DNA from 2 places in the Saccharopolyspora sp. MMCC62 genome. Region 1 is predicted to be linked to the other one. Evidence: riboswitches for the same ligand, from Rfam matches in the RefSeq annotation. Region 1 holds a riboswitch; the other holds the start of a gene.

Region 1 (14,875 bases):
CGGGGTCGGCGTCCACGTCGACGGTGTCGGCCGGGTCGACGGGGACCATGCCGTGGTCGGCGACGACGAGCAGCACCGATTCGGCGGGCAGCCGTTGCAGCACCGAGTCGACGAGCCGGTCCACCTGGGCGAGCTGGATCCGCCAGGGCAGCGAACCGGGCCCGTGCACGTGGCCGACGAGGTCGAGGTGGCCGTGGTAGCCGTAGCACAGCGCGGGCCCGGGATCGGCGAGCGCGGTGAGCAGTTCCGCGCCGAGGTCGCCGAGCGCGTGCACGCCGCGGAACTCCCCGCCGCGCAGCGCGGCCCTGGTCAGCCCGCTACCCGCGAAATCGGCGGGGGCCGCCGAGCGCACGGTCACGCCCGCCGCGGCGGCGCGTTCCAGCGCGGTCGGGGTGGGCTGGGCGGTTTCGGGCGGCCACTCGTCGAGCAGGCCGCGCCGCCGCCCGTCGGCACCGCGGCTCGCCCAGGCCAGCGGGTACAGCAGGCCGCCGGAGGGTTCGGCGAAGGTGTAGCCGACGATGCCGTGCTCACCGGCGCGCCGCCCGGTGCCCAGCGAGGTGATGCTGGTGGCGGTGGTGGTGGGGAAGCCTGCGACGAGCGGTGCCCCGGTGGCCAGCGAGTTCAGCACCGGCGCGGCGGCGGCGTGCTCGCGCAGCAGCGACCAGCCGAGCCCGTCGACGAGCAGCACCGCCGCCGATCGGCACCGCGGGATCCCGAGCACGTCGGTGAACCCGGCGGTGCCGAGCGCGGCGAGCGTCGAGGGCAGCACGTCGGACAGCGCCCGGTCCGCCGCGGGGGTGACCATCCAGTCCATGCCGCACCTCTCGTGAGTCAGATCCCCAGCGAGCGCCCCACGATCTCCTTCATGATCTCGGTCGTGCCGCCGTAGATGGTCTGCACGCGCGAGTCGAGGAACGCCTTCGCGACGGGGTATTCCAGCATGTAGCCGTAGCCGCCGTGCAGCTGCAGGCAGCGGTCCACGACGCGCTTGTTCATCTCGGTGAGCCACCACTTGGCCATGGCGGCGTGTTCCACGCTCAGTTCACCGCGGACGTGGTCGGCGACGCAACGGTCGGTGAAGACGCGGCCGATCTGCACCTCGGTGGCCATCTCGGCGAGTTCGAAGCGGGTGTTCTGGAACTTGCCGATGGGGCGGCCGAAGGCGGTGCGGTCCCGGCAGTACTGCTTGGTGATCTCCAGGACCTTCTCGGCACTGGCGGCGGCCGCGACGGCGATGGACAGCCGTTCCTGCGGCAGGTTCTGCATCAGGTAGATGAAGCCCTGGCCTTCTTCGCCGAGCAGGTTCGCCACGGGCACCCGCACGTCGTTGAAGTACAGCTCGGCGGTGTCCTGGGACTTCTGGCCGATCTTGTCCAGGTTGCGGCCGCGTTCGAAGCCGTCCATGCCGCGCTCGACGACGAGCAGGCTGATGCCCTGCGCGCCCGCGTCCGGGTCGGTGCGGGCGGCGACGATCACCAGGTCGGCGTTGATGCCGTTGGAGATGAACGTCTTCTGCCCGTTGAGCACGTAGTGGTCGCCGTCGCGGACCGCGGTGGTGCGCATGCCCTGCAGGTCGCTGCCCGCGCCGGGTTCGGTCATGGCGATGGCGCTGATGATCTCGCCGGTGCAGAAGCCTGGCAGCCAGCGCCGCTTCTGCTCCTCGGTGGCCAGCCGGGTCAGGTAGGGCAGGTTGATGTCGGTGTGGACGGGCACGCCGAAGCCGTTGATGCCCGCGTTGACGAGTTCTTCGTCGAACACGACGTTGAACCGGAAGTCGTCGACTCCCCCGCCGCCGTAGGTCTCGTCGGCGGCGATGCCGAGCAGCCCCTGCTCACCGGCGGCCAGCCACGCCTCGCGGCTGACGACGCCCGCGGCCTCCCACTCCTCCTGGTGCGGGACGAGCTCCTTGGCGATGAACGCTTTCGCGCTCTCGCGGAACGCCTCGTGCTCGGCTTCGAACAGTTCCCTGCGCATGCGGGTCACGCTTCCTCTCGGGCCTGGTGGATCGCGCCGGACGCCAGCAGGTCGGCCGCGGCGGGCACCTGCCAGTCGGCGAGCACCGCGGTGTCCGGGGAGGGCACCGGGCGCGGCGGTGCGCTCGGGGTGCGGGAGAACCGCGGGGCGGGCGCCGGCTGCAGCACGCCACCGGGGCTGGGCAGGGTGCCGCGGGCCTGCACGTGCGGGTGCTGCCGGGCTTCGCTCATCGGCAGCACGGGAGCGACGCAGGCGTCCGAGCCGTCGAAGACCTCGGTCCACTCGGCGCGGGTGCGGCCCGCGAAGACCTCGGTGAAGCGCTCGCGCAGCGCGGGCCAGTTCGCCGGATCGTCGCGGTCCGGCACGTCGTCGAGGCCGAGGCGCGCGAGGAGTTCGGCGTAGAACTTCGGCTCCAGCGCGCCGACCGCCATGTGCTCGCCGTCCGAGGTCTCGTACACGTCGTAGTACGGGGCACCGGTGTCCAGCAGGTTCGTGCCGCGCCGCTCCTGCCACGCCCCGGCCGCGGCGAACCCGAACAGCATCGAACCCAGGTGCGCGGCACCGTCCACGATGGACGCGTCGACGACCTGGCCCTGCCCGGTGCTACGCGCGTTCAGCACCGCGGACAGCACGCCCACCGCCAAGTACAGGGCGCCGCCGCCGAAGTCGCCCAGCAGGTTCGCCGGGACCTGCGGCGGGCCGCCGCTGCGGCCGATGGCGTGCAGCATCCCGCTCAACGCGATGTAGCCGATGTCGTGGCCGGCGGTCTGCGCCAGCGGCCCGTCCTGGCCCCAGCCGGTCATCCGGCCGAACACCAGCTTCGGGTTCCGCTCCCAGCACTGCTCGGGGCCCACGCCGAGGCGTTCCGCGACGCCCGGCCGGAAGCCCTCGATGAGCACGTCGGCGCGGTCGACCAGCGCCAGCACCGTCGCCGGGCCCTGCTCGTGCTTGAGGTCCACCGAGAGCGCGCGCTTGCCGCGGTCCAGCAGGTCGTGCTCGCCCGGCTCGCCGCCGGGACGGCCGACGCGGACCACGTCCGCGCCCAGATCCGCCAGCAGCATTCCGCAGAACGGGGCCGGCCCCAGGCCCGCCAGCTCCACCACCCGCAGGCCCGCGAGGGGGCCGTCGCCTTCTGCCGTCACGCCTGCACCTCTCCGCCAGCGGCCGCACACCGCGCACGACACCGTGTCGCGACGCAATCAGTGTTACATCGTTGGTGTCACAGCGGTCAAGGAGTAAGCTCCCCGACCATGCTCCGAACCGCGGACGAAGAGCTCACCATCGACGAATTGGCCGCGCGCGCCGGCGTCACCGTGCGCACCGTTCGCTTCTACGCGTCCCGCGGCCTGCTCCCCCCGCCCCGGCTGCGCGGGCGGCTCGGCCTCTACGGCGGCGACCACCTGGCCCGGCTCGACCTCATCCGCGAGCTCCAGGCCCTCGGGTTCACCCTCTCCGCCATCGAACGGCACCTGGAGCGGATCCCCGACGACGCCACCGCCGAAGACCTCGCCCTGCACCGCGCGCTGCTCGCGCCGTGGACCAGCGACCAGAGCGAAGACCTCACCCGGCACGAACTCAGCCAGCGCGCCGGGCGGCAGCTCGACGACGACCTCGTCGGCAAGCTCATCTCCCTCGGCATCCTGCGAGCGCTCGACGACGAGCTCACCACGGTGCGGCTGTCCAACTCCGCCATGCTCGGCGTCGGACTGCAGATCCTCGACCTCGACCTGCCGCAGGGGATGCTGCTCGAAGCCAAGGACATCGTCGAACAGCACACCTCGCAGATCGCCGTCGAACTCCGCGAGCTGTTCGCCGCCAACGTCCTCCGGCCCTACCTCGAGCGCGGCAGGCCCGAAGAAGAACGGGAACGGGTGCACATCGCCACCCAGCAACTGCGGCCGCTGACCATCCACGTGCTCGTCAACGGGTTCCAGAACGCGATCAACGACGTCATCCGCGACCACGTCTGAACGAGCGGCGCCGGCGGGCGCGTTCCGCCCTGAGCGCGAGGAAGGGAACCTTTCTGTCACCAGTGCGAGGAAGGGAACCTTCCTGCCATCAGTGCGAGCAAGGGAACCTTCCTGTCACCGATGCGCGGAACGGCATCTACCGCCACCGGGCGAGCAACGGCGTCCTCCCCTCTCCAGCGCGAGCGAAGCGACCTCCCGACCACCGGTGCGAGGAAGGGAACCTTTCTGTCACCAGCGCGGTGAAGGGAACCTTCCTGGCATCCGGTTCGTGATCAGTGCGCCGAGCACCGCCGTGTCCGGTAATCACGGGCTGCGACTTCGACCTCGACCCGTTCGCGCGAACCAGTTCCTCGGACGGCCGTACTCCGCCGAGCACCAGGCACGACGGCCGGACACGCGGTGCAGCCGCGGACTCCGCATCCCCCGCGCGACGGCACCCGTCCGCCTACTGGCCAAACCGGCCTCCGGTGCGGTTTCATCGGCGAGGTCACCGTGACTCGCATCACGCCGTGGCCGCCTCGTGAGTGGAGGAGCCACATGAGCCCAGCAGCGGCGCCGACGCTGACCGCGACCATTCCGCACCTGTTCGAGCGCAACGCGACCGAGCACCGCGAGCACCCGGCGCTGACCGCGGCCGGCCGGACCTGGAACTGGGGCGAAGCGGCGGAAGCGGTGCAGGACCTCGCCGCCGGTTTCGCGGACCTCGGATTGCAGCGCGGCCAGACCGTGGTGCTGATGATGTCGAACGGCGCCGAGCAGTGGCTGGCCGACGTCGCCGCCACACACCTCGGCGCGGTGCCGATCGCCGTGCACCCCGCGTCGAGCTCCGGCGAGATCCGCGAGGTCACCCGGCACAGCCGGGCGCACATCGCCGTGCTCGGCAACGCCCACCACGTGCGCCGCTGGTCGGCGGCGCTGCGCGAGCCGGACGCGCTCGGCCACGTCATCGTCGTCGACGAGGCCGCGATCCCCGAGGAGGACGTCCGGTTCCGCACCTGGGCTGCGCTGCGCGAACACGGCGCGGGCCTGCTGCGGCAGGACCCGGGAGTGGTGCGGCGGCGCACCGCGGAGGTGGTGCCGGACGATCCGGTGACCGTGCTGTACTCCCCCGACGCGATCGGGATGCAGCGGGCCGTGGTGCTGACCCACCGCAACGTGCTCGCCGCCGCCGCGGCCCGCCAGCAGGTCACCGGCGCGCCACCACACGCGGGCACCCTGTGCTACCTGCCGATGGCGCACATGTCGGAACGCGCGGGCAACGTGTACAGCGCCATCCACGACGTGGCGCACGTGCACTTCTGCAACGGCATCGCCGAGGCCGTGCGGGCACTGCCGGAGGTCCGCCCGCACACCTTCTTCGGGGTCCCTCGGATGTGGGAACGGCTCGCAGCGCTCGCCGGCGCCCAGCCCGTCGCGCACACCGCGGCGGAGAAGCACGAGGTGCTCAGCGGGCTCGGCCTCGACGGCACCGTGTGGGGAGCGAGCGGAGCGGCGCCGCTGCGCCGGGACCTGCTGGAGCTGTTCTCCGGGCTGGGCTTCGACATCTTCGAGACGTGGGGGTCCACCGAATCCAGCGGTTGGGCGACCACCAATCGGCCGGGAGCGGTGCGCTTCGGCACCGTCGGCACCCCGCTGCCCGGTGTCGAGGTCCGCATCGACGAGGACGGCGAAGTGCTGGTGCGCGGCCCCGTCGTCTGCACCGGCCACCTGCAGGAGGACGGCCTGGTCCGGGCGGCGGTGGACGCCGACGGCTGGTTGCGCACCGGGGACGTCGGGCACCTCGACGACGGATACCTCACCATCACCGACCGCAAGAGCGAACTGATCATCAACTCGCACGGGGAGAGCGTCGCGCCCAGCGTCGTGGAGAACGCGCTGCGCACCCATCCGCTGATCGGGCACGCCCTCGCCTTCGGCGACGGCAGGCCGCACGTCGTCGCGCTGGTCGTGCTCGACGAGGACGCCGCGCCCGCGTGGGCGGCCGCGCACGGCATCGCCGCGACCGGGATCGACGAACTCGCCCACGACCCGGACGTGCTGGCCGAAGTGGACCGCGCGGTGGACGCGGCCAACGCCGCGCTCGGCAGCTCCGGTCAGGTGCGCGCGCACCGGGTGCTGGACCGGGTGTGGGGCGCGGCGGGCGGCGAGCTCAGTCCCGCGTTGAAGCTGCGGCGGCGCGTCATCCATGCGAAGTACGCGGCGGCGCTGGACGAGCTGTACGACTGACGGATCGGGAGGCGAGGAAGGGAACCTTTCTGCCACCGGTGCGGTGAAGGGAACCTTCCTGTCACCGAGGTGCCGGTACGCCGGGCCGCGGTGCTCCGGCGAGGAAGGGAACCTTTCGGTCACGGGTGGGATGAAGGGAACCTTCCTGTCACCGACGGCCGCGGCCCGACCCGGGCGATGACCGCTGCGAGGAAGGGAACCTTTCTGCCACCGGTGCGATGAAGGGAACCTTCCTGCCACCAAGAGCCACGCGCCGGGCGCCTCGCCTACCCTGCCCCGATTCGGTTCACTCCCTCCACTTAAGAGTGATCCACTTCAGCCACCACGCTCGATCCAGATGAGCCGAGGGTGACCGGCTCACCACCCGCCAACCCCACGATCTGGTGATCTTCGGTCGCAGGTGCGGAAATCGTGGGGTCGCTGCCGATAGATCTGTGCGGAGCTTTCCCCACTACCTCTTGGAGGCGCACCCGACATGGCTGCCACTCGGTTCATCCGCGGTCTGCTGCTCGCGGCGACGGCCGTTCTCATGCTCACCCCCGCGACGGCGGGCGCGGCCGCGGCGCCGAGCGACCTGACGTTGACGATCGCGGCGAAGGGTCGGGCGGAGTTGCCCCGCACGGTGACGCTGCGCTGCGAGCCGACGGGTGGCTCGCACCCGAAGGCCGCGGCCGCCTGCGACGGCCTGACCTCGGCCGGCGGCGATTTCGAGCAGCTCGGCCAGGTGCACGCGACCCAGTGCACGATGGAGCTGAAGCCGGTGGTGGGCACCGCGCACGGCACGTGGCAGGGCCGTCCGGTGCACTTCGAGAAGGAGTTCGGCAACCAGTGCGTGGCGTCGTCCGCCGCGGGCGCCGTGTTCGACTTCTGAGTTCCCGGCCCGCGGGCACCGGATCGGCCGAGCGCCGCGCCGGTGCCCGCGCGGCGTTACCACCCTCAGCGGATTCCGGCTGCTCCGGTCGCACTACGGTGGCGGTATGGCTGCCGAGAACGAAGATCCCGCGTGTAGGCGCTGGCCGAACCGGATCTACGGGGTGGGTGACGAGCCCGATCCGCGGTTCACGCTGGCGAACGAGCGCACGTTCTTGGCGTGGATCCGCACGGCGCTGGCGTTGATGGCGGCGGGTGTCGGGGTGGAGGCGTTGAACGCGGCGACGCCGTCCGGCCCGGATCCGCTGCGCACGTCGCTGGCCGTGCTGCTGCTGCTGGCGGGTGTGGCGTGCAGCGTGGCGGCGTTCGGCAGGTGGATGACGATGGAGCGGGCGCTGCGCACGAAGGCGCCGCTGCCGCCGCCGAAGCTGGCGCCGGTGCTCGGGTTCGGGCTCGGCGTGATCGGCGTGGCAGTGGTGGTGCTGTTGCTGGTCAGCGGGCTCTGATCGTGTCTCGGCAGGGCCCGTGGGATCCGGGGCTGCAGGTGGAGCGCACGACGCTGGCGTGGTTGCGCACCGGTTTGACGTTCGTGGTGTGCCTGATGGTGCTGCTGCGGCTGGTCGCGCACCGCAGTGCGGTCGCGGCCGTGGCGTGCGCCGCGGTGGCGCTGCCGCTGGCGGCGGTGATCGCGATCGCGTCGTGGCGCAGGCACCGGGCTGCGGAGCGGAGCCTGCGCGCGGAGGAGCCGCTGCCGGACGGGGTGCTGCAGGCGGCGTTCACCTTGCTCGCGTTGCTGGCCGGCGCGATCGGCCTGGTGTACGTCCTGCTCATGTGACCGCGCCCGCCCCGGTTTCCGGGACGGGCGCGCCGCGCGGGGCTCAGGCGACGGCGAGGTCGATCTGGACGTTGCCGCGGATGGCGTTGGAGTACGGGCACACCGCGTCGGCCTGCTCGGTCAGCTGCCGGGCCTGCTCCTCGTCGACGCCGGGGAGGCTCACCGACAGGGTGACCTCGAGCGCGTAGCCGCCCGCGCCGTTGCTGCCGATGCCGACCTGGGCGGTCACCGCGGAGTCGGCGATGTTCGCCTTCGCCTTGCGGGCGACGAGCTGCAGCGCGCTGTGGAAGCACGCGGCGTAGCCGGCGGCGAACAGCTGCTCGGGGTTGGTGGAGTCGCCACCGGGGCCGCCCATTTCACGCGGGACCGCCAGGTCGAGGTCGAGCACTCCGTCGGAGGAGCGGGTGCGGCCGCCGCGCCCTTCGCCGGTCGCGGTCGCTTCGGCGGTGTACAACGCTGCCATCTCAGTCTCCTTGTGTCGTGGTCCCGCGCAGGAGTTCGTCGGTGATGGGGACGCCGTCGGCGACGGCGGCCCTGGCGCGGTGCGCGGCCTGGTCCACGTTGGCGGTGAGCCGCTGCAGCGTGGAGCGCAGCGCCAGCACCTCGTCGAGTTCCATGCCGCTGGCGGCGAGCACCCGATTCGGGATCTGCTCGGCGTGCTCCCGCAGCTCCCGCCCCCGCTCGGTCAGTCCGATCTCGACGGACCGCTCGTCGCGAGTGCTGCGCCGCCGGTCCACCAGTCCGCTCGCTTCGAGCCGTTTCAGCAGCGGCGACAGCGTTCCGGAGTCCAGTTTGAGCATCGTCCCGAGGTCTTTGACCGCGAGCGAGTCGTGCTCCCAGAGCACCAGCATCACCAGGTACTGCGGGTAGGTCAGCCCCAGCTCGTCGAGGAACGGCCGGTACATGTTGGTGAAGGAACGCGACGCGCTGTAGAGCGCGAAGCACACCTGCTGATCCAGTGACAGCGCCGAGTCCGCGCTCATCCCCGCCTCCTGCACGTGGTCGACACTAGCCGTGATTCGAGTTGTGCGCAACTGAGTTGTGCACTTCCTAAGTGGTCTCCGAGATCGCACCCGCGCAGCCCGGCGGAACACCACCGCCGCACTCCACCACACCGGGTACCCCACGACCCCGGACGACGCCCGAGCGTGACAGGAAGGTTCCCTTCATCGCACCGGTGGCAGAAAGGTTCCCTTCCTCGCAGCGGTCATCGCCCGGGTCGGGCCGCGGCCGTCGGTGACAGGAAGGTTCCCTTCATCCCACCCGTGACCGAAAGGTTCCCTTCCTCGCCGGAGCACCGCGGCCCGGCGTACCGGCACCTCGGTGACAGGAAGGTTCCCTTCCTCGCCCCACCCCGCGCGGCGGTGGGCGCCGGGCGGGGCGAGGCCGGAAGGGAACCGATCAGCACTCGATGACGTTGACCGCGAGCCCGCCGCGGGCGGTCTCCTTGTACTTGACCTTCATGTCGCGGCCGGTCTCCCGCATCGTCTTGATCACCTTGTCGAGGGAGACGAAGTGGCTGCCGTCGCCGCGCAGCGCCATCCGCGCGGCCGTGACGGCCTTGACGGCGGCGACGGCGTTGCGCTCGATGCACGGGATCTGCACGAGCCCGCCGATGGGATCGCAGGTGAGCCCGAGGTTGTGCTCCATCGCGATCTCGGCGGCGTTCTCCACTTGCCACGGCGTCGCCCCCATCGCCTCGGCGAGCCCGGCAGCCGCCATGGAGCAGGCCGATCCGACTTCGCCCTGGCAGCCGACTTCGGCCCCGGAGATCGACGCGTTCTCCTTGAACAGCACTCCGATGGCGCCGGCGGCGAGCAGGAACCGGAGGACGCCCTGCTCGTCGGCTCCGGGCACGAAGCGCACGTAGTAGTGCAGCACCGCGGGCACGATCCCGGCCGCACCGTTGGTGGGCGCGGTGACCACTCGGCCGCCTGCCGCGTTCTCCTCGTTGACGGCGAGCGCGAACAGGGTGAGCCACTCCATGGCGTCGTCCTGCTCGCCGAGGTGGGCCCGCAGGGCGGCGGCGCGCCGCTTCACCCGCAGCCCGCCGGGCAGTTCGCCGTCGTTGCGGCAGCCGTTGTCGACGCATTCCTGCATCACGGACCAGATGTGCAGCAGCCGGGCCCGGATGTCCTCGGCGGAGCGCCAGGACAGCTCGTTGTCGAACATGACGTCACTGATCCGGGAGCCGGCTTCGGCGACCCGGGCGAGCAGTTCGTCGCCGGTGCGGAACGGGTGGCGCACCGGGGTCTCGTCGGGCTTGATCCGGTCGGTTCCGGTGGCGTCGTCGTCGACGACGAATCCGCCGCCGACGGAGTAGAACACCGCGGACCGCAGTTCGGCGCCGCCGCCGAACGCCGTGAACCGCATCCCGTTGGGGTGCACCGGCAGCGATCTGCGCCGGTGCATCACCAGGTCGCGGTCCGCGGAGAACCGGATGTCGCGTTCGCCGGCCAGCCGCAGCCTGCCCTCGGCGCGGATGGTCTCCACCCGGTGTTCGACGGCGGCCGGGTCGACCGTCTCCGGGTCGTGCCCTTCGAGTCCGAGCAGTACCGCTGTGGGGCTGCCGTGGCCGTGCCCCGTGGCGCCGAGCGAACCGAACAGCTCGGCCTTCACCTTGTCGACCTGACCGAGCAGACCGTCGTCGTGCAACCGCGCGGTGAACATCCGCGCCGCCCGCATCGGGCCGACGGTGTGCGAACTCGACGGGCCGATGCCCACCGAGAAGAGGTCGAAGACGCTGATCGTCACAGCTCCGTCCCCCTTCGCCCCGGCCTATTCACCGCTGGTGAACTGGGCGTATTCCTGCGCGGTGAGCACAGCACCGGTCTGTTCGGCGCGCACTTCGAGCAGCCAGCCCGCGCCGAACGGATCGGAGTTGATGACCGCGGGGTCGTCGGCGGCGGCCGTGTTGACGGCGACGACTTCGCCGGTGACGGGCGCGTACAGGTCGCTGACGGACTTGGTCGATTCGAGTTCGCCGCAGGCCGCGCCGGTCTCGATGCGCTCGCCCACCTCGGGCAGTTGCACGTAGACGATGTCGCCGAGCGCTTCCGCCGCGTACGGGGTGATGCCGATGCGGACCAGGTCGCCGCGGTCGTCGAGCCACTCGTGCTCTTCGGTGTAGCGCAGCTGTTCGGGCAGGGACATGGAGGCTCCTCACCATCACGGGCACGGGTGTGCCCTGGTTCGCGGGCCTCCCCCTCTGTTTCGGGACCTGAGAGCTTCGCCGCGGGTTCGCGGCTTGCACCGTGGGTGCGGCGCCGGGGCGCGCGCTTTCCAGAGTGGCCTCGCCCGAGCGGTCATGGGTGCCTGAGAGTTTTTCGGGGAGGGTTTGCTCCTTCGGCGCCCTGCTGGTGCGCAGGGTCTCTCCCGCTCGGGTTCTGCGGCGCTGTTCGGTTGTGGTCGTGCCCGGCAACGATAAACGGGTGTCACCCGTCGCCGGCGCGCGCCCGTCCGGATCGCGGCGTGGAAGGGAACCTTCCGGTCACCGGTGGCGGAAAGGTTCCCTTCCTCGCGGTCCGGGCGGGGTGGGGGTTCGGGGCGGATGATGCGGAGTGCGGGGTCGGGCGAGGTGTCGGGAGGTGGGCCGGGTGAAGGTCGCGGTGCCGCGCGAGGTGAAGAACCACGAGTACCGGGTGGCGTGCACTCCCGCGGGCGTGCACGAGCTGGTGGCGCGCGGGCACTCGGTGTTCGTGGAGGCCGGTGCCGGGCGTGGTTCGTCGATCCCGGACGAGGACTACGCGGCGGCGGGGGCGGCGCTCGTGCCGTCGGCGGCGGACGCCTGGGCCGAGGGCGAGCTGGTGTTGAAGGTGAAGGAGCCGGTGGCGGAGGAGTTCCCGCGGCTGCGCTCGGGCCAGGTGCTGTTCACCTACCTGCACTTGGCGGCGTCGGCGGAGTTGACGAACGAGCTGCTGCGCGCCGAGGTCACGGCGATCGCCTACGAGACGGTGCAGTCGGCGGGCGGCGGGTTGCCGCTGCTGGCGCCGATGAGCGAGGTCGCGGGCAGGCTGGCCCCGCAGGTGGGCGCGCAGGCGCTGCTGACGCCGCAGGGCGGCCGCGGGGTGCTGCCCGGCGGGGTGCCGGGCGTGCCGCCGGCTCGGGTGGTGGTGATCGGCGGCGGGGTGGCCGGGTTGAACGCGGCGCGGGTGGCCGCGGGCATGGGTGCGCAGGTGGAGGTGCTGGACACCGACGTCGACCGGTTGCGGGAGATCGATGCGGCGCACCGGGGCGCGATCCGCACGGTGACGTCGAACGCGTACGCGGTGGAGTCAGCGGTGCGGTCGGCGGACCTGGTGATCGGCGCGGTGCTGGTGCCGGGGGCGAAGGCCCCGAAGCTGGTGTCGAACGAGCTGGTGTCCCGGTTGAAGCCGGGCTGCGTGCTGGTGGACGTGGCGATCGACCAGGGCGGGTGCTTCGAGGATTCGCGGCCGACGACGCATGAGGATCCGACGTTCCGGGTGCACGATGCGGTCTTCTACTGCGTGGCGAACATGCCGGGCGCGGTGCCGAACACGTCGACGCACGCGTTGACGAACGTGACGTTGCCGTACGCGTTGCGCATCGCGGATCAGGGGTGGCGAGCGGCGTGCCGGGCGGACGCGGCGCTGGCGCGCGGGTTGAACGCGCACGGCGGGTTGCTGGTGAGCGAGGCGGTGGCGGTGGCGCACGGGATGCCGCGCACGGACCCGGGTGCGGTGCTGGTCTGATCCGCAACCGCGAGACCATGTGGGACCATCCGAGACCACTTCGCGGCGAGACCGGCGAGTTTCACTCGCAGAGGTGAGAGCACCCCGATAGGGGTTAGAGGGCGGCCCGCTCGACCGGCCTGGGGGTCACCGGGAGCAGGCCGCCAGGTCCCAGTGTAGGACACGAACGCTTGATTTCCGACGTGCGGAGCGTGACGAACCCATCGGGGCCGAACCCGCCCGAAAATCCACTCGACCAGGTGAGTTCGGTGTGGTCGGCCGGGTGAACTGCCGATGGGAGTGCGCCAAGCCGCGCCGATCTGCGGCGGTGCTCGTCGCGGACGCCACGGACGTCCGCCTTCTCCGTCCCGATCGGCCGCGATGACCGTACGACGCGGGGAGTGGCACGTGGACGACGCGAAGATGCGGGAGGCCGTACTGGACCGGCTGGCCCGGCTGGAGCGGGTGGCCACCGAAGGCGGCACCGAAGAGCTGTTACCGGTCGCCAGGTCCGAACTGCACCGCCTCACCGGCGGCCTGCGCGCCCTGCTGGAGGCCCACCACCCGGACTCCGACGGGCGCTGCCCCGCCTGTTCCGGCACGGTGCGCAGCCGCAGCTGGCCGTGCGAGTCGTGGCTGCACGTGCACCGCGGCCTCATCGGCGACAGCGCGACGCCCGGCGCACCGATCGGCCGCCACGCCCCCGCCGGCGAACCGGCGCCGGACCGCGAACCGGGACCGGACACCGGGGCGCGGCAACCGACCGGTCGCTGGCCCGCCAGTGCACCCGTCCACCACCGCTCCCCCCGACCGGAGGACGGCCGACCACCGGGCTCGGACCGGCCGATCAGCCGGCCGCAGCACGGCACGGGCTGATTTCCGCACTCCCCCCTAACGGCGCGGGCCGGTCAGGCAGGATGGGACCGCCCCGCGCCCGAGCGTGATCGTTCAGCGTCGCGCGCTCGCGGGCGCCCTGCGGGGCCGAGCGACGATGGAGGAGCGTGTGCACGACGGCAGCGGCCGGATCCTGGTGCAGAACCTGAGCAAGAACTTCGGGCCGGTGAGCGCGGTCCGCGACCTCAGCTTCGCCGTCCACCCCGGGGTGGTCACGGGTTTCCTCGGCCCGAACGGTTCCGGCAAGACGACGACGCTGCGCATGGTGCTGGGGCTGGTGAACCCGACATCGGGTACCGCCACCGTCAACGGGGTGCCCTTCGCCCAGCTGCGCAACCCCGCCACCGTGGTCGGGGCGGTGCTGGAGGCGCAGAGCTTCCACCCGTCCCGCACCGCGCGCAACCACCTGCGCTGCTACTCGGCGGCGATGAACGTGCCCGACCAGCAGGTCGACCACGCGCTGGACCTCGTCGGGCTGACCGGCGCCGCGAACCGCGCGGCGGGCGGGTTCTCGCTGGGCATGCGGCAGCGGCTGGCCCTGGCCACCGCGCTGCTCGGCGACCCGCAGGTGCTGATCCTCGACGAACCGGCCAACGGGCTCGACCCGGAGGGCATCGCCTGGCTGCGCGGCTTCCTCAAGTCGTTCGCCGCATCCGGGCGCACCGTGCTCGTCTCCAGCCACCTGCTGCGCGAGATGGAGCACACCGTCGACCACGTGGTGATCGTGAGCCGCGGCGAATGCGTCTACAACGGCGACCTGGACCAGCTGCGCGCGCAGCAGCGCAACCGGGTGCTCGTGCAGGCCGGTGACCCGCAGGCGCTGGTGAACTCGCTGCAGGCCGCCGGACTCACCGTGGAGCCGCTGCCGGACGGGCGGATCGCCGTCACCGGTTCCGACTCCCGGTCGGTCGCCGAACTGGCCCTGCAGGCCGGCGTCGCCGTCTACGGCATCCAGGAGGAGCAGGTCGACCTCGAGCGGCTGTTCTTCCAGCTCACCAGCGGCCAGTACGTCGGCGCCCAGCACCCGCCCGGCGGGCCACCACCCGGCCCCGGCGGCTGGGCACCGCCCGGCGGACCCAACCCGTACCAGCAGCACGGCGGATTCGGAGGAGGCGCCTGATGGACGGCCTGGTCAAGTCCGAATTCCGGAAGATCTTCACCACCAACCTGTGGTGGGCACTGCTCATCCCCGTGGCGCTGCTCAGCTTCGGCGCCAGCTGGATGGGCACCGGGTTCGGCTACATGCCCGCGATCGAAGAGGACCTCGGGCGGCCGCTGCCGCTGGGGCTGCTCACCATGTCGATGTCGACGAACTTCAGCACCATCTTCGCCGGACTGGTGGGGGCGCTGGCGTTCGCCGGCGAGTACCGGAACAAGAGCATCACCACCACCTACCTCACCGGGAACCCGCGCGG
Region 2 (14,875 bases), on a different contig from region 1:
GGGCAGATGTTCCACATCCCGATCGTGCTCGCGATGAACTACCTGCGGCACGGCTGCCCGCTGGTGCTGGTGGACTTCGCGGCCGAGCAGGCGCTGCGGGTCATCGAGCAGGAGCGGGTCTCGGCGTTCCTGGGGATCACCACGATGCTGAACTGGATGCTCGCGGTGCCCGGGTTCGACCGCTACGACCTGCGCAGCCTGCGCAACATCCAGTACGGCGGCGGTCCGATGCCGACCTCGGTGGTGCGGGCGGCGCTGGAGTCGTTCCCGTGCTCGCTGATCCAGGGCTACGGGCAGACCGAGGGCCCCGGCATGGCGTTCCTGTCCCAGGAGGACCACGCCGCGGCGATCGCGGGGCGGCACCCGCACCGGTTGCGCTCCTGCGGCCGGGAGGGCTTCGGGGCGCGGCTGCGGGTGCTGGACGACTCGGGGGCCGAGGTGCCGCGGGACGGGCGCACGCCGGGCCAGATCGTGGTGCGCTCGGAGGCGAACATGGCCCGCTACTGGAACCGGCCCGAGCTGACCGCGCGCACGCTGCGCGCCGGGTGGCTGTGGACGGGGGACGTGGCGACCTGGGACGAGGACCGCTACGTCTACGTGGTCGACCGCGCCAAGGACATGATCATCTCGGGTGGGGAGAACATCTACAGCGTCCCCGTCGAGGAGGCCGTGGCCGCCCACCCCGCGGTGCTGGAGTGCGCGGTCATCGGCGTGCCCGACCCGGAGTGGGGCGAGAACGTGAAGGCCGTCGTGGTGCTCAAGCCCGGTACCACCGCCACCGAGGCCGAGATCATCTCCACCGCCCGGGAACGGTTGCCGTCCTACCAGAAGCCGAAGTCGGTCGACTTCGTCGCGAGCTTGCCCAAGGCGCCGACCGGAAAAGTGGTCAAGCGCGAGCTGCGCGCCCCCTACTGGGCGGATCAGGAGCGAACATGACCTCACCCGTACCCGACGAGGCGGCGCTGGCCGAGCTCGTCGGCACCGAGTTCCCCGGCGGGGAGTTCACCTTGGAGCCGTGGTGGGTGCGGCTGGTGAACGACTGCGCGCTCGCCGACCCGGACGACGGGGCGGAGAGCCCGGTGTTCGCGTTCCTGGCCGCCACCTCGGCGATGGGGGTGAGCTGGGAGCGGTTCTGGGCCTGGTTCGGCGCCCGCGAGTCGGACGGCCCGATGGCCGGGGAGGTGCACACCGTGCTGCACCGCCCGCTGCGGGTCGGCGCCACCTACGCGGTGCGCGGCCGGATCGAGTCCGCGCGGCGCAAGCACGGCGCCCGCACCGGCGTCTTCGACCTGGTCGAGTACCGCCTCGACCTGCACGAACCGGACGGCTCCCCGGCCGCCTCCTGCACCAGCTCGATCCTGTTCCCGCGGCGGCCGCGATGAGCGGCGTGCGGCCCGGGGACGTGCTGCCCGACCACCAGGTCGGGCCGGTCAGCGCGGAGAAGATGCGGACGATGGCGGCCCTGATGCGGGACGCGAACCCGATCCACTTCGATCCGGCGGCGGTGCGGGCGCTCGGGCTCGGCGACCGGGTGATCAACCAGGGACCGCTGAACCAGGCGTACGTGGTGTCGATGCTGGCGCGCTGGGCGGGCGGCGCGCACCGGATCCGGGAGCTTCGGCTGCGCCACCTCGGCGCGGTGTTCGCCGGGGATCGGCTGCGCGCGCACGGCACGGTCCTCGGGGTGTCCGAACAGGACGGTGCGCTGATCGCGTCCTGCGCGGTCGGACTCGACGTGCTCGGCGGAGATCCGGTGCTCTCCGGCACCGCGTCCGTCCACATCGGAGGGTGACGGTGTCCGACCAGGTGCAGCGCTTCCGGCTGTCCTACGGGGACTGCGACGCGCTCGGCATCGCGTACTTCGCGATCTACTACCCGTGGATGGAGCGCGCCTACAGCAGCTGGTTGCACGCCCGCGGTTTGCGCTCCGCGGAGCTGGCCGCGCAGCTGGGCACCGGAACCGTCGGGGTGCACTCGGAGGCCACCTACCTCGCGCCGGTGCGGGTGTTCGACGAACTGGCCTGCGAAGTGGTGCGGGACCGGATCGGCACCACCTCCTACGCGCTGGGCTTCGAGTTCACCCGGGACGGCGAGCTGGTCGTCCACGGCCGGATGACCTTCGCCTGCCGCGATCCGCAGGGTGGGAAGGCTCCCGTCCCGCCACGGCTGCGGGAGCTGATCTCGCAGCTGCGCCCCGGCCGGACCGGCACCGACGAGGGCTGACCTATCCTGGCCGCACTATGCGAGTGCTGGGCGAACAGGAATGGCGGGGCCGCGCGACCGCGCACCGGGAGCGGGTGGAGCGCTGGACGGGACCGCACCGCCGCAGGCAGCGCGCCGGGGAGAAGCACCCGGTGATGGACTTCCTGTTCACCTACTACTCGCACCGCCCGTCGCTGCTGGAGCGCTGGCAGCCCGGTTTCGGCGTCGCGCTCGAAGGCGGTGCCGAGTTCCTGGAGCGCCGCGGCTACCTGCGCACCGACGAGGGCGTGGCGCTGGACCCGGCGGTGCTCACCGCGAAGCGCCACGACTCGGTGCGCTTCGTGCACGGGCTGCTCACCGCGATCCGCTCCCGCAGCCCGCAGCTGGGCTGCTTCGGGCTGCACGAGTGGGCGATGGTCTACCGCACCTCCCCCGGCGACGTGCGGCACGAGTCCTGGCCGCTGCGGCTCGGGCACGCGGGCACCGACGAGGTGGTGGACTCGATGCCGATCAAGTGCACCCACCACGACGCGTTCCGGTTCTTCACCCCGCCCGCGCGACCGCTGAACGCGCTGCAACCGGCCCGCGAGGACCAGGTCGCCCTGGAGCAGCCGGGCTGCCTGCACGCCAACATGGACCTGTTCAAGTGGGCCTACAAGCTGGACCCGCTGGTGCCCGCCGAACTCGTCGCCGACTGCTTCGAGCTGGCCGTGGACATCCGCGAACTGGACATGCGCGCCAGCCCCTACGACCTCGCCGACCTCGGCTACCCGCCCGTCGCGGTGGAGACGCCCGACGGGCGCGCCGCCTACGTGCGGGCGCAGCGCGAATTCGCCGAGCGGGCCGCGCCGCTGCGGGACCGCCTGGTCGAGCACTGCGAGCTGCTGCTGGCCGTCCCGCGGCCGGTGGGCTGAGCCCCGGAACACGACAGCGCCGACCGGGCCGGGGGAAGTTCGCTCCCCCGGTCCCGGCCGGCGCTGTCGTCGGCTCGGTGACCCGCGCGCGGCGGGTCGCTCCGGCTCAGTCCCGGACGGCCAGGTTCAGCTCGCCGTTGTCGTCGCGCTCGGCGTCGAGCACCTTGTCGCCCAGCAGCGACGCCGCCTGCGGTTCGAGGAAGACCCGGGCACCGGATTCCTCCACCACCTGGTCGTCTCCCTGCGGCTCGCTGGCGATCGACGCCTGCAACTCGGCCTGGCCGGCCTCGTCGGCGACCGGGGCGATGCGCAGCCCCGACCCTTCGGGCGAGTCACCGCCGGCCAGCACGACCTTGATGACCTCGGCTGCGCTCTCGCTGATCGTGAGCATTGCTGCACTCCTCTCGGAGGCGATCGGATGGAGCCGCCCACCGTAGTGCATCAGCAGCGGCTCCCGCTCACCCCCGCGCCGCGGTCAGCCCTCGTAGGCCGAAAGCGGAGGGCACGAGCACACCAGGTTCCGGTCCCCGCGCGCCCCGTCGATCCGGCGCACCGCGGGCCACACCTTCGGCGCGCCGGTGCCCAGCGGGTAGGCGGCCTCCGCCCGGGTGTAGGCGTGCTCCCACGGCCCGGCCAGCGAGGCCGCTGTGTGCGGAGCGTGCACGAGCGGGTTGTCGTCGGCGGGCCAGTGGCCGCTCGCGACCTTGTCGATCTCGCCCTTGATGGCGATCATCGCGTCGCAGAACCGGTCCAGCTCGGCCAGGTTCTCGCTCTCCGTCGGCTCCACCATCAACGTGCCCGCCACCGGGAACGACATCGTCGGCGCGTGCAGCCCGTAGTCGGCGAGCCGCTTGGCCACGTCGTCCACCGTGACGCCGGAGGACTTGGTGAGCGCCCGCAGGTCCAGGATGCACTCGTGCGCGACGAACCCGCCGGAACCGGTGTAGAGCACCGGGAAGTGCTCGTCGAGGCGCCGCGCCACGTAGTTCGCCGCCGCCACGGCCGTCAGCGTGGCCCGCCGCAGCCCGTCGGAACCCATCATCCGCACGTAGGTCCAGGAGATCGGCAGGATCGAGGCGCTCCCCCACGGCGCGGCGCTGATCGGCCCCACCCCGGTGGCCGGACCCGCCGCGGGCTGCAGCGGGTGGTTCGGCAGGAACGGCGCCAGGTGCTCGCGCACCCCGATCGGGCCGACGCCGGGGCCACCGCCGCCGTGCGGGATGCAGAACGTCTTGTGCAGGTTCAGGTGCGAGACGTCGGAGCCGAACTCCCCCATCCGCGCCAGGCCGATCAGCGCGTTCAGGTTCGCGCCGTCCACGTACACCTGACCGCCCGCATCGTGCACCAGGGCGCACACCTGTTCCACGGTGTCCTCGTACACGCCGTGCGTGGACGGGTAGGTGATCATGATGGCGGCGAGGTCGTCGCGGTGCTGGTCGACGACTTCGCGCAGGTGGTCGAGCTCGATGTTGCCCTGGTCGTCGCAGCGCACCACGACCACGCGGAGCCCGGCCATCACGGCGCTGGCGGCGTTGGTGCCGTGCGCGCTCGCCGGGATCAGGCACACGTCCCGCGCCGCCGCACCACGGCTGTGGTGGTAGGCGCGGATGGCCAGCAGCCCGGCGAACTCGCCCTGGCTGCCCGCGTTCGGCTGCAGGCTCACCGAGTGGTACCCGGTGATCTCGGCCAGCCAGCGCTCCAGATCGTGCACGATCTCCAGCAGGCCGGTCGCGTCCTGGGCCGGCGCGAACGGGTGGAGCTCGGCGAACTCCGGCCAGGTGATCGGTTCCATCTCCGCGGTCGCGTTGAGCTTCATCGTGCACGAGCCCAGCGGGATCATGCTGCGGTCCAGCGCCACGTCCGAGTCGGACAGGCTGCGCAGGTAGCGCAGCAGCGAGGTCTCCGAGCGGTGCGCGTGGAACACCGGGTGCGTCATGTACTCGGAGGTGCGCAGCAGCCCGGCGGGCAGCGCGTCCTCGGTCTCGGCGTCCAGCTCGTCGATGTCGGCCAGCGCGCCCCCGGCGATGCCGAAGGCCTCCGCGACCCGCACCAGCGCTTCCCGCGTGGTGGTCTCGTCGCAGCTGACACCGACGTGGTCGTCGTCGATGTGGCGCAGGTTGATGCCGCCGTCCCGCGCGGCCTGCACCACCTCGGCGGCCCGGCCGGGCACCTCGGCGACGAGGGTGTCGAAGAACGCGGCGTGCTCGATGCGCACCCCGCCGCGGCGCAGCCGCTCCGCCAGCACGGCCGCCATCCGGTGCGCCCGCTTCGCGATGGCCCGCAGCCCCGCGGGACCGTGGTAGACGCCGTACATGCCGGCCACGACGGCGAGCAGCACCTGCGCGGTGCAGATGTTGCTGGTGGCCTTCTCCCGGCGGATGTGCTGCTCGCGGGTCTGCAACGCCAGCCGGTAGGCCTGGTTCCCGTCCGCGTCGACGCTCACGCCGACCAGCCTGCCGGGCAGCTGCCGCTCGATGCCCTTGCGCACCGCCATGTAGCCGGCGTGCGGGCCGCCGAAGCCCATCGGGACGCCGAAGCGCTGCGTGGTGCCCACCACCACGTCCGCGCCCAGCTCACCGGGGGCGCGCAGCAGGGTCAGCGCGAGCAGGTCGGCGCTGACGACGACCATGCCGCCGCGCTCGTGCACCTGCTCGATGATCTCCTGCTGGTCGCGCACCGCTCCCGAGGCACCGGGGTAGGCCAGCAGCGCGCCGAAGAAGTCGCCCTCGGGCAGCGCCGAGGCGCCCGCGCTCAGGTCGGCCACCACGACCTCGATGCCCAGCGGTTCCGCCCGGGTGCGCAGCACCGCGAGGGTCTGCGGCATCACGTCGGCGTCCACCACGAACCGCGGCGACTTGGCCCGGCCCGCGCGGCGCACCAGCGTCATGCCCTCGGCGGCCGCGGTGGCCTCGTCGAGCATCGAGGAGTTCGCCACGGGCACGCCGGTCAGGTCGGCCACCATGGTCTGGAAGTTCAGCAGCGCCTCGAGCCTGCCCTGCGAGATCTCCGGCTGGTACGGCGTGTACGCGGTGTACCAGGCCGGGCTCTCCAGCACGTTGCGGCGGATCACCGGCGGCGTGATCGTCGGGTAGTAGCCGAGCCCGATCATCTCGGTGTGCGGGCTGTTGAGCCGCGCCAGGTCGCGCAGCTGCCGGAGCGCCTCGGCTTCGGTCGCCGGTTCCGGCAGGGCCAGCTGCAGGTCTCGTTCCCGGATGCCGTCGGGCACGGCCGCCTGCCCGAGCTCCTCCAGCGACCCGACGCCGATCACGTCGAGCATCCGGGCCAGTTCGGCGGGCAGCGGCCCGACATGGCGGTCGGCGAACGGAGTCCCGTGTTCCAGGGCGGCCAGCGGGATGCGGTCTTCGGTCGTCATCGCCACACCTCATTCATCGCGACGGACAGGGCGGCAGCACGTGTGCTGCTCTCCCCCTCTGTCACTGTCCGCGATGCGAACGCCTGAGAGCTTCACCCGGTCCGCGGACCGGCCTTGCACCGTCGGCGGGGAACCACGTCGGTGGTCCCGCTTTCCAGAGGTATCTCGCCCGTGCGGTCCAGCAGGCCTGAGAGGTTGTCGGGGAGGGTTTGCTCCTTCGGCGCCGCCGCTGACCAGGTCAACGGCGAACTCTCCCGCGCGGGGTCGGCGATGCTCAGCAGCTTACCCGATCCGGTGACGGCCGAACGGTGCGATCTTCATCCCGCCCGATCATCCCAACGGTCCAGGCGGGCCGCTGACGGGCGGTGATGGCCCCGGCACCCAGCGGTGCCGGGTGGCAGCGCTCAGCCGATGCGGCGGTCGCGCCTGCGGGACAGCTCGTCCCCGACCGGCTCGACGGCCTCGGCGCCGTCGGCGCGCTCGGCGGGGAACTCGTGGATGGTGCCGGTGATCTCGCGCATCGCACCGCTCACCGCGATGCCGAACACGCCCTGACCGCCCTGCAGCAGGTCCACGACCTCCTCGGCGGACGTGCACTCGTAGACCGTCGTGCCATCGCTGAACAGCGTGATCCGGGCCAGGTCCTCGACCCCGCGGTGGCGCAGGTGCTCGACGGCGACCCGGATGTTGTGCAGCGAGACCCCGGTGTCCAGCAGCCGCTTGACGACCTTGAGCACCAGGATGTCCTTGAACGAGTACAGCCGCTGCGAACCGGACCCGGCCGCGCCGCGGATGGACGGCCCGACCAGCTTGGTGCGCGCCCAGTAGTCCAGCTGCCGGTAGGTGATCCCGGCGATCTGGCACGCCGCGGGTCCGCGATAACCGACGAGCTCGTCCGGCAGCGCGGAGTCCGGGAACGGTGCCGAACCCCCTGCGGCGGCTTCCTCGCCAGGTGCTCGCTCCACCACGCCTGCCTCCCTCCGCCCGGCCCGAAGCCGGCGAACCACCGAACCCGGCTCGACGCATGATCATCGAGAACGACCACGAACGATCATGGAACCGGGGGTTTGACCTTCCCCGACCTGGAAAATCACATCGGGGCGATTCGCGCACCTCGAAGGTAAGCCCGCCCCGAGACCGGGTCAACGCGACGCGCGGAGCCGTCCCCCGACCCCGGTGTGACGCGTGCCCCGACCGGGGCCCGGCATGCGAGAAGGGCCCCTGGTGCGCGCGGCACCAGGAGCCCCTCTCGAACGACGCGGTCGGCCTGGCGGGGCCGAGCCCCGCCCGCCGCGATCAGGTGTCCGCGCCGCGGAAGTCCTCCGGCGAGACCGAGTCCAGGAATTCCCGGAACTTCTCGACCTCGTCCTCCTGCTCGTCCGGGATGATCAGCCCGGCTTCGTCCAGCACCGATTCGTCGGCGTGGATCGGCACCCCGATCCGCAACGCCAGCGCCACCGAGTCGCTCGGCCGGGCCGAGACCCGCACGTCCCCGTCGAAGATGAGCTCCGCGAAGAACGTGCCCTCCTGCAGGTCGGTGATTCGCACCTGCTCCAGGTCCCGCCCGAGGGCGCCGATGACGTCCTTGAGCAGGTCGTGGGTGAGAGGTCTGGCGGGTCGCACGCCCTGCTGCTCCAGCGCGATGGCGGTGGCCTCCACCGATCCGATCCAGATCGGCAGGTACCGCTCGCCCTCGGTCTCGCGCAGCAGCAGGATCGGCTGGTTGGCTGGTAGTTCCACTCGCACGCCGACGACGCGCATTTCGCTGCTCATCGACACATCGCCTCCTCCAGCGCGCCGAAGCGTGACATCCTTGGTCGAGGATCGCGCACCGACGCCTCTGACGCTACCCGCGATACGGCGGACACGCCGACCTCCGGCCGTCGTTCCCGCCCGGATTTTCCGCTCGGTGGACGGCTTTTCCGGCTCGTTCCGGGCCTCGCACCAGCGGGGTCGCCGGTACCGGGCCCTTCCGTTGTCCGCCCCGGGCAGGGGCGGTCTTCGACGCCGTCGCGCACCGGTTCCGCGGGCACCCGGAGGTGCTCACCGGACGCGGCTCCCGCGACTCCGACCAGGTCGGTTCCCGGGTCGGGCGCCGACCGCTCGCGACGCGAACGATGTCCCCCGTCACGATACACCGCACCGCATCCCGCAGAACCCGTTCCGGACTGCGGGAACCAGCGGCCCGGAGATCGCCTGGAACGATCACCGCCGAGAGCGATCGGGGCGGCGCCGGATCGGCGTCGCCCCGATGCGCTCGGTCCGCGGAACGTCCGCCTCAGCGGCCCTGACCGTCGATGGGACCGGTCAGGAACACCAACCGGAACTTCCCGATCTGCACCTCGTCGCCGTTGGCCAGCACCGAGGTGTCCACCGGTTCCCGGTTGACGTAGGTGCCGTTGAGGCTGCCGACGTCGACGACGACGAAGTCGTTGCCCTCTCGCCGGAACTCGGCGTGCCGACGGGACACCGTCACGTCGTCGAGGAAGATGTCGCTGTCCGGGTGGCGTCCAGCACTGGTGGTCTCGCGGTCGAGCAAGAACCGCGACCCGGCGTTCGGGCCACGCTTGACCACCAGCAGTGCAGCCCCGGCGGGCAGCGAATCGACCCCGGAGGCCGCCGGCTCCTGGGGGGCACTCTCGGTGCTCTCCGGCTCCGAGAGGAACGGCCTGAAGACCGAGGTGGTCTCCGGTGACTGCTCCGGCGGAACGCCGCCGGGCCCGTCGTTCTGGCTCACCTGAGCTCTCCTCTGCGCGGATGGGTCGTGCAAGTGGTTCAAACGTACCGTGCCGTCACAGGTCGCAGACGCGGGACTCCCACCTCACGCCGTTCGCGAACCCGAGATCAACGATCATCCCTGGTCGATGATGCCTTGGTAGTCGCTTTCGCTGAGCAGGCCGTCGAACGCGGCCGGGTCGGCGAGCTTGATCTCGATCATCCAGCCGTCGCCGAACGGATCGGAGTTGACCAGTTCCGGCTCCTGGTCGAGCTGCTCGTTGCGGGCGACGATCTCCCCCGCGATCGGGGCGTAGATGTCGGAGACGCTCTTGGTCGACTCCACCTCGCCGATGCCGCCACCGGCCTCGACGGTCTCGCCCACCTCGGGCAGCTGCACGAACACCACGTCGCCGAGCTGCTGCTGGGCGTAGTCGGTGATGCCGATGCGCACGGTGTCGTCGCCGGTGCGCCGCACCCACTCGTGCTCCTGGGTGTACTTGATCCCGTCCGGGGCCACTGGTGGTCCCGCCTTCCTCGTCGTACCTGGGCGGGGCCGGCTGCCACCGCACCCGCGCGATGATCGCCACGGACCCAGCGAGCCTAGGTCGGGGCCGCTCCCGGCCGCAAGGCGGCCGCGCGTGATCACACCCGCACCGGCCGGACCTGGACCGATCAGGTCTTGAGCGTGCGCGCGGCGCGCACCGCGGCGATCACCTGCACCAGGTACAGCACGCCCGCCCACACGTACAGCGCGCCGCCCCAGCAGGTGAAGGCGTAGGCGATCGGCCGCGCCACGCCCGCGAACGCGAAGTCCTCCTGCACGAGCAGCAGCAGCGGGAACGCGTACATCAGGCAGAACGTGGCGGCCTTGCCGAGGTAGTGCACCTCCGGCGGCTCGAACCCGTGCCAGCGCAGCACCGGCAGGCACAGGGTGAGCACCACGTCGCGGCCGATGAGCGCCGCCGCGGCCCACCACGGGATCACGTCCCGCAGCACGAAGGCGATGAGCGTGGCGACGATGTAGAGCCGGTCGGCCGCCGGGTCCAGCAGTTCGCCGACGCGGCTGTACTGGTCGAGCCAGCGGGCCAGCTTGCCGTCGAGCCAGTCGGTGGCTCCGCTGACGACCAGCACCAGCAGCGCCAGCAGGTCGGACTGCGGGCCGAGCAGCAGCCAGAGGAACAGCGGGACCCCGGCGAGCCGCACCGCGCTCAGCAGGTTGGGCCAGGTGATCCACGGGTCGTCCCAGACGCTCGCGGCGACTTCCTTGATCCGGGCGATGCCGGGGTCGGGCGGCGTGGCCGGTTCACCGCCGCGGTCCGCTCCGGCGGAGTCCGCGGCCGGTTCGGCCGCGGGCCGCTCGGTGCCGGTGATCCGCGGTTCGTCCGGTTCCGGGGACGTGGGATCGCCCCCTCGACCTCGGCCTCCGGACCCGGCCGTGGTGCCGTCGGCGTCCTGCACCACAGCCCTCCCCTGACGCGGTTGTGCGTTCCGCCGCGAAGCGCTCACCTGCGCCTGCGACTCCGGGACGCCCTGGGCGTCCGCACGGATCAGGGTGCCACACCCCCCTGGTGGTGGCCGGAGCGGCCACGGGGTGCGCTGCCGGAGTCAGCGGCGCTCGTGGCTCCAGCCGCGGCGCCGCATCTCGGCGTCGGTCAGGAAGCGGGCCCGGCCGCGGTCGTCCACCCCGGCCCAGCGGGCGCGGCCACCGACGCCTTCGAGGACGAACGAGTGGCCACGGCTCCACACCACGCTGCACGGGGTGGTGGGTAGTTCCGCCGCGTCGTCTTCACCACCGGCGATGCCGTCCCGGTGAGTCATCTCCACGCTGGTCACAGCTTGACACCTCCATCACGGTTGTCGGCCCGGTCGCGATCCGCGTTAACCGGCCGCCTCCCCACCCACGCATTGTGTTCGACCGGCGACCGGGGGTTCCCCGAATTCGGCGCGCCTGCGCCCAGCGGGAGCGACCCGACGCCGAATGGATGATCTTGAAAGCGCGCGGGTTCGGCGCGGCCGAAGCGGTGTCGACCGCTCGTCGCAGGAACTCGCGATGTTCGGTAGCCGCACCGGAAACCACCTCCTCCGCTGATCGACCATTGTGGACTGTCGGGCCCGGGCGCGCCACGCCCGCGGTCCCGGCGCGTCGCGGTCACCGCCCGCGGGAACCGCGTGGGTGCTGGCGCGGACGGCCCCCTTCGGGTAGACCACCGGCATCCGTCCCACACATCACCGCGGGAGGTCTCGACCATGGGTGCCCACGCCGACGCGCACCGGCGCAGCCTCGCCGACCCCGAGGGGTTCTGGCTGGAGGCCGCGACCGCAATCGACTGGGACCGCGCACCGGAGCGGGCGCTGGACGAGTCCGGGCGATGGTTCCCGGACGGGGTGCTCAACACCTGCTTCAACGCGCTGGACCGGCACGTCCGCGACGGGCGGGGCGAGCGGACCGCGGTGATCTGGGACTCGGCGATGACCGGCGAGGTGTCCCGCTGGACCTACCGCGAGCTGCTGGACCGCACCGCCCGCTTCGCCGGGGCGCTCCGGGCGCGCGGCGTCGGCAAGGGCGACCGGGTGATCGTCTACCTGCCGATGATCCCGGAAGCGCTGGTGGTCATGCTGGCGTGCGCGCGGATCGGGGCGGTGCACTCGGTTGTCTTCGGCGGCTTCGCGCCGAAGGAGCTCGCCGCCCGCATCGACGACGCCCACCCGGCGATCGTGGTGGCCGCGTCCTGCGGGCTGGAGCCGAACCGGGTCGTGGAGTACAAGCCGATCGTCGACGAGGCGCTGCGGCTGGCCGAGCACCGCCCGGCGGGCGGCGTGCTGGTGTTCCAGCGGGAGCAGGCGCGGGCCGAGCTGGGACCGGGCGACGCCGATGCCGCGGAAGCCCTGGCGGCCGCCGAACCCGCCGACTGCGTGCCCGTGGCGGCCACCGATCCGCTGTACGTGCTCTACACCTCCGGCACCACCGGGCGCCCCAAGGGCGTGGTGCGCGACCACGGCGGGCACGCGGTGGCGCTGCGCTGGTCGATGGGCGCGATCTACGACATCGGGCCCGGTGACGTGTTCTGGACGGCCTCCGACGTGGGCTGGGTCGTCGGGCACTCCTACATCGTCTACGCCCCGCTGCTGGCCGGGGCTACGACCGTGGTCTACGAGGGCAAGCCGGTGGGCACCCCGGACGCGGGCGCGTTCTGGCGGGTCATCGCCGCGCACGGGGTGCGGGCGCTGTTCACCGCGCCGACCGCGTTCCGGGCGATCAAGCGCGTCGATCCCGACGCCGCCGAGCTCGCCCGCTACGACCTGTCCTCGCTGCGCACGCTGTTCCTGGCCGGGGAGCGGCTGGACCCGGAGACCTACCAGTGGGCGGTGCGCACCCTCGGCGTGCCGGTGGTGGACCACTGGTGGCAGACCGAGACGGGCTGGCCGATCTGCGCGAACCTGCGCGGCCTGGAACCGATGCCGATCAAGCCGGGGTCGCCGACGGTACCGGTGCCCGGGTTCGACGTGCGGGTGCTCGACCAGGCGGGCGAGGAGCTGCCGCCCGGCGTGGACGGCGCGATCTGCATCAAGCAGCCGCTGCCGCCGGGGATGCTGCCGACGCTGTGGGGCGACGACGAGCGGTTCCGGGAGTCGTACCTGTCCCGCTACCCCGGCTACTACCTGACCGGCGACAGCGGGCACGTGGACGAGGACGGCTACGTGTTCGTGATGGGCCGCACCGACGACGTGATCAACGTGGCCGGGCACCGGTTGTCCACCGGCTCGATGGAGGCGGTGCTCGCCGCCCACCCGGCGGTCGCGGAGTGCGCGGTGATCGGCGTGCACGACGCGCTGAAGGGCCAGGTGCCGCGCGGCTTCGTGGTGCTCAAGTCCGGTGTCGAGGTCGATCCGGCGGAGCTGCGGGCCGAGCTGGTGGCCGCGGTGCGGGACCAGATCGGGCCGGTGGCGGCGTTCCGGGACGTGGACGTGGTGGACGGGCTGCCGAAGACGCGGTCCGGGAAGGTGCTGCGCAAGTCGATGCGGGAGATCGCCGACACCGGCGAGGCGAAGGTGCCCTCCACCATCGAGGACCCGGCGGTGCTGGACGCCCTGCGCACCGCGCTGCGCGGCGAGCGCTGACCGCCGGAGCGCGGCCGGGCCGAGCGGCGCCCGATACGTCCGTTCGGCCGCTGCCCACGCGGGATGCGTGGTCTATACCTTTTACGACCACGTCCCCGACCGGGAGTTGCCGATGCCCCTCACCCCCGTGCGCGCCGCGACGGCGGCGCTGCTGACCGGCGTGCTCGCCGCCGGAGCCCTGAGCACCCTCACCCCCGACGCCTCCGCGGACCCGCAGGCGCGGCTGCACCAGGTCATCCCGGCTCCCGAAGCAGTGCAGGAGGCGCCGGGCGTCGAGTTCGCGCTCACCGCCGACAGCGCGATCAGCGCCGACCCCGGCGCCACCGAGGTCGCCGACCGGCTCGCCGAGGTGCTGCGGCCCGCCACCGGGTTCCCGCTGCCGGTATCCGACGGCGGTGACCTCGCGCTGCGCCTCGACGAGCCGGACGCCGGACCGGAGGGCTACCGGCTCGAGGTCACCGCGGACGCGGTCACGCTGCACGCCGCCACCGACACCGGCCTGTTCCACGGCGTGCAGACGCTGCGCCAGCTGCTGCCCGCCGAGATCGAGAGCCCGCAGGTGCAGGACGTGCCGTGGACGGTGCCCGGCGGGGAGATCACCGACCGGCCGCGCTACGAGCACCGTGCCGCCGGGCTCGACGTGGCCCGGCACTTCTTCGACGTCGACTCGGTCAAGCGCTACATCGACCAGCTCGCGCGGTACAAGGTGAACTTCCTGCGCCTGCACCTGAGCGACGACCAGGGCTGGCGGATCCAGATCACCGACTGGCCGCGGCTGACCGAGCACGGCGGCAGCACCGAGGTCGGCGGCGGGCCCGGCGGCTTCTACACGCAGCAGGACTACTCGGAGATCGTGGCGCACGCCGAATCGCGGCACATCACGCTCATCCCGGAGATCGACACCCCGGGGCACACCAACGCGGCGCTCTCCTCCTACGCCGAGCTCAACTGCGACGGGGTCGCGCCGCCGCTGTACACCGGCATCGAGGTCGGGTTCAGCTCGCTGTGCGTGGACTCGGACATCACCTACGAGTTCCTGGACGACGTGATCCGCGAGATCGCCGCCCTGACCCCCGGCCCGTACCTGCACATCGGCGGGGACGAGGCGGACGCCACCACCGACGAGCAGTACCGGGCGTTCATGGACCGGGCGCTGCCGATCGTGGCGAAGTACGGCAAGACCGCGGTCGGCTGGCACGAGTACGCCAAGGCCGAACCGGCCGCCGGATCGGTCGTGCAGTACTGGGGCACCGAGGGTGCCGACGCGGAGCTGATGGCCGCGGCCGCCGAGCGCGGCAACCGCATCCTGCTGTCCCCCGCGGACCGGTCCTACCTGGACATGAAGTACGACGAGTCCACCGAGCTGGGCCTGAGCTGGGCCGGCTACGTCGAGGTCGCCGACGCCTACGGCTGGGACCCGGCGACGCTGCTGCCCGGGGTGCCCGCGGACGCGGTGCACGGCGTGGAGGCTCCGATGTGGACGGAGACGCTGGAGAACTCCGAGCACGTCGAGCTGATGGCGTTCCCGCGGCTGCCCGCGATCGCCGAG

Evidence for each region. A riboswitch is a leader RNA that binds a small molecule or an ion and turns the genes downstream of it on or off. The one in region 1 is predicted to bind glycine.
Region 2: another riboswitch for glycine. It lies ahead of gcvP (aminomethyl-transferring glycine dehydrogenase); the one in region 1 lies ahead of gcvH (glycine cleavage system protein GcvH).

Annotation. Positions count from the first base shown of each region.
Region 1 covers NZ_JBYKCM010000009.1:257,352-272,226, forward strand. The annotation lists gene AC29IT_RS21825 (alkaline phosphatase family protein) at 1-814, opposite strand, end outside; gene AC29IT_RS21830 (acyl-CoA dehydrogenase family protein) at 832-1,974, opposite strand; gene AC29IT_RS21835 (CaiB/BaiF CoA transferase family protein) at 1,980-3,116, opposite strand; gene AC29IT_RS21840 (MerR family transcriptional regulator) at 3,225-3,944, shown strand; gene AC29IT_RS21845 (AMP-dependent synthetase/ligase) at 4,482-6,170, shown strand; gene AC29IT_RS21850 (SSI family serine proteinase inhibitor) at 6,646-7,041, shown strand; gene AC29IT_RS21855 (YidH family protein) at 7,148-7,546, shown strand; gene AC29IT_RS21860 (DUF202 domain-containing protein) at 7,549-7,875, shown strand; gene AC29IT_RS21865 (organic hydroperoxide resistance protein) at 7,919-8,338, opposite strand; gene AC29IT_RS21870 (MarR family winged helix-turn-helix transcriptional regulator) at 8,340-8,858, opposite strand; gene AC29IT_RS21875 (L-serine ammonia-lyase) at 9,277-10,629, opposite strand; gene gcvH (glycine cleavage system protein GcvH) at 10,654-11,028, opposite strand; glycine riboswitch at 11,077-11,166, opposite strand; glycine riboswitch at 11,168-11,263, opposite strand; gene ald (alanine dehydrogenase) at 11,472-12,587, shown strand; gene AC29IT_RS21890 (hypothetical protein) at 12,948-13,442, shown strand; gene AC29IT_RS21895 (ABC transporter ATP-binding protein) at 13,558-14,580, shown strand; gene AC29IT_RS21900 (ABC transporter permease) at 14,580-14,875, shown strand, end outside.
Region 2 covers NZ_JBYKCM010000001.1:537,198-552,072, forward strand. The annotation lists gene AC29IT_RS02470 (AMP-binding protein) at 1-936, shown strand, start outside; gene AC29IT_RS02475 (hypothetical protein) at 933-1,382, shown strand; gene AC29IT_RS02480 (MaoC family dehydratase) at 1,379-1,792, shown strand; gene AC29IT_RS02485 (acyl-CoA thioesterase) at 1,795-2,223, shown strand; gene AC29IT_RS02490 (3-methyladenine DNA glycosylase) at 2,241-3,116, shown strand; gene AC29IT_RS02495 (HesB/YadR/YfhF-family protein) at 3,223-3,507, opposite strand; gene gcvP (aminomethyl-transferring glycine dehydrogenase) at 3,592-6,489, opposite strand; glycine riboswitch at 6,654-6,756, opposite strand; gene AC29IT_RS02505 (MerR family transcriptional regulator) at 6,894-7,457, opposite strand; gene AC29IT_RS02510 (bifunctional nuclease family protein) at 7,786-8,262, opposite strand; gene garA (glycogen accumulation regulator GarA) at 8,768-9,226, opposite strand; gene gcvH (glycine cleavage system protein GcvH) at 9,341-9,724, opposite strand; gene clsA (cardiolipin synthase ClsA) at 9,880-10,485, opposite strand; gene AC29IT_RS02530 (hypothetical protein) at 10,813-11,040, opposite strand; partial or broken gene AC29IT_RS02535 (propionyl-CoA synthetase) at 11,443-13,326, shown strand; gene AC29IT_RS02540 (beta-N-acetylhexosaminidase) at 13,439-14,875, shown strand, end outside.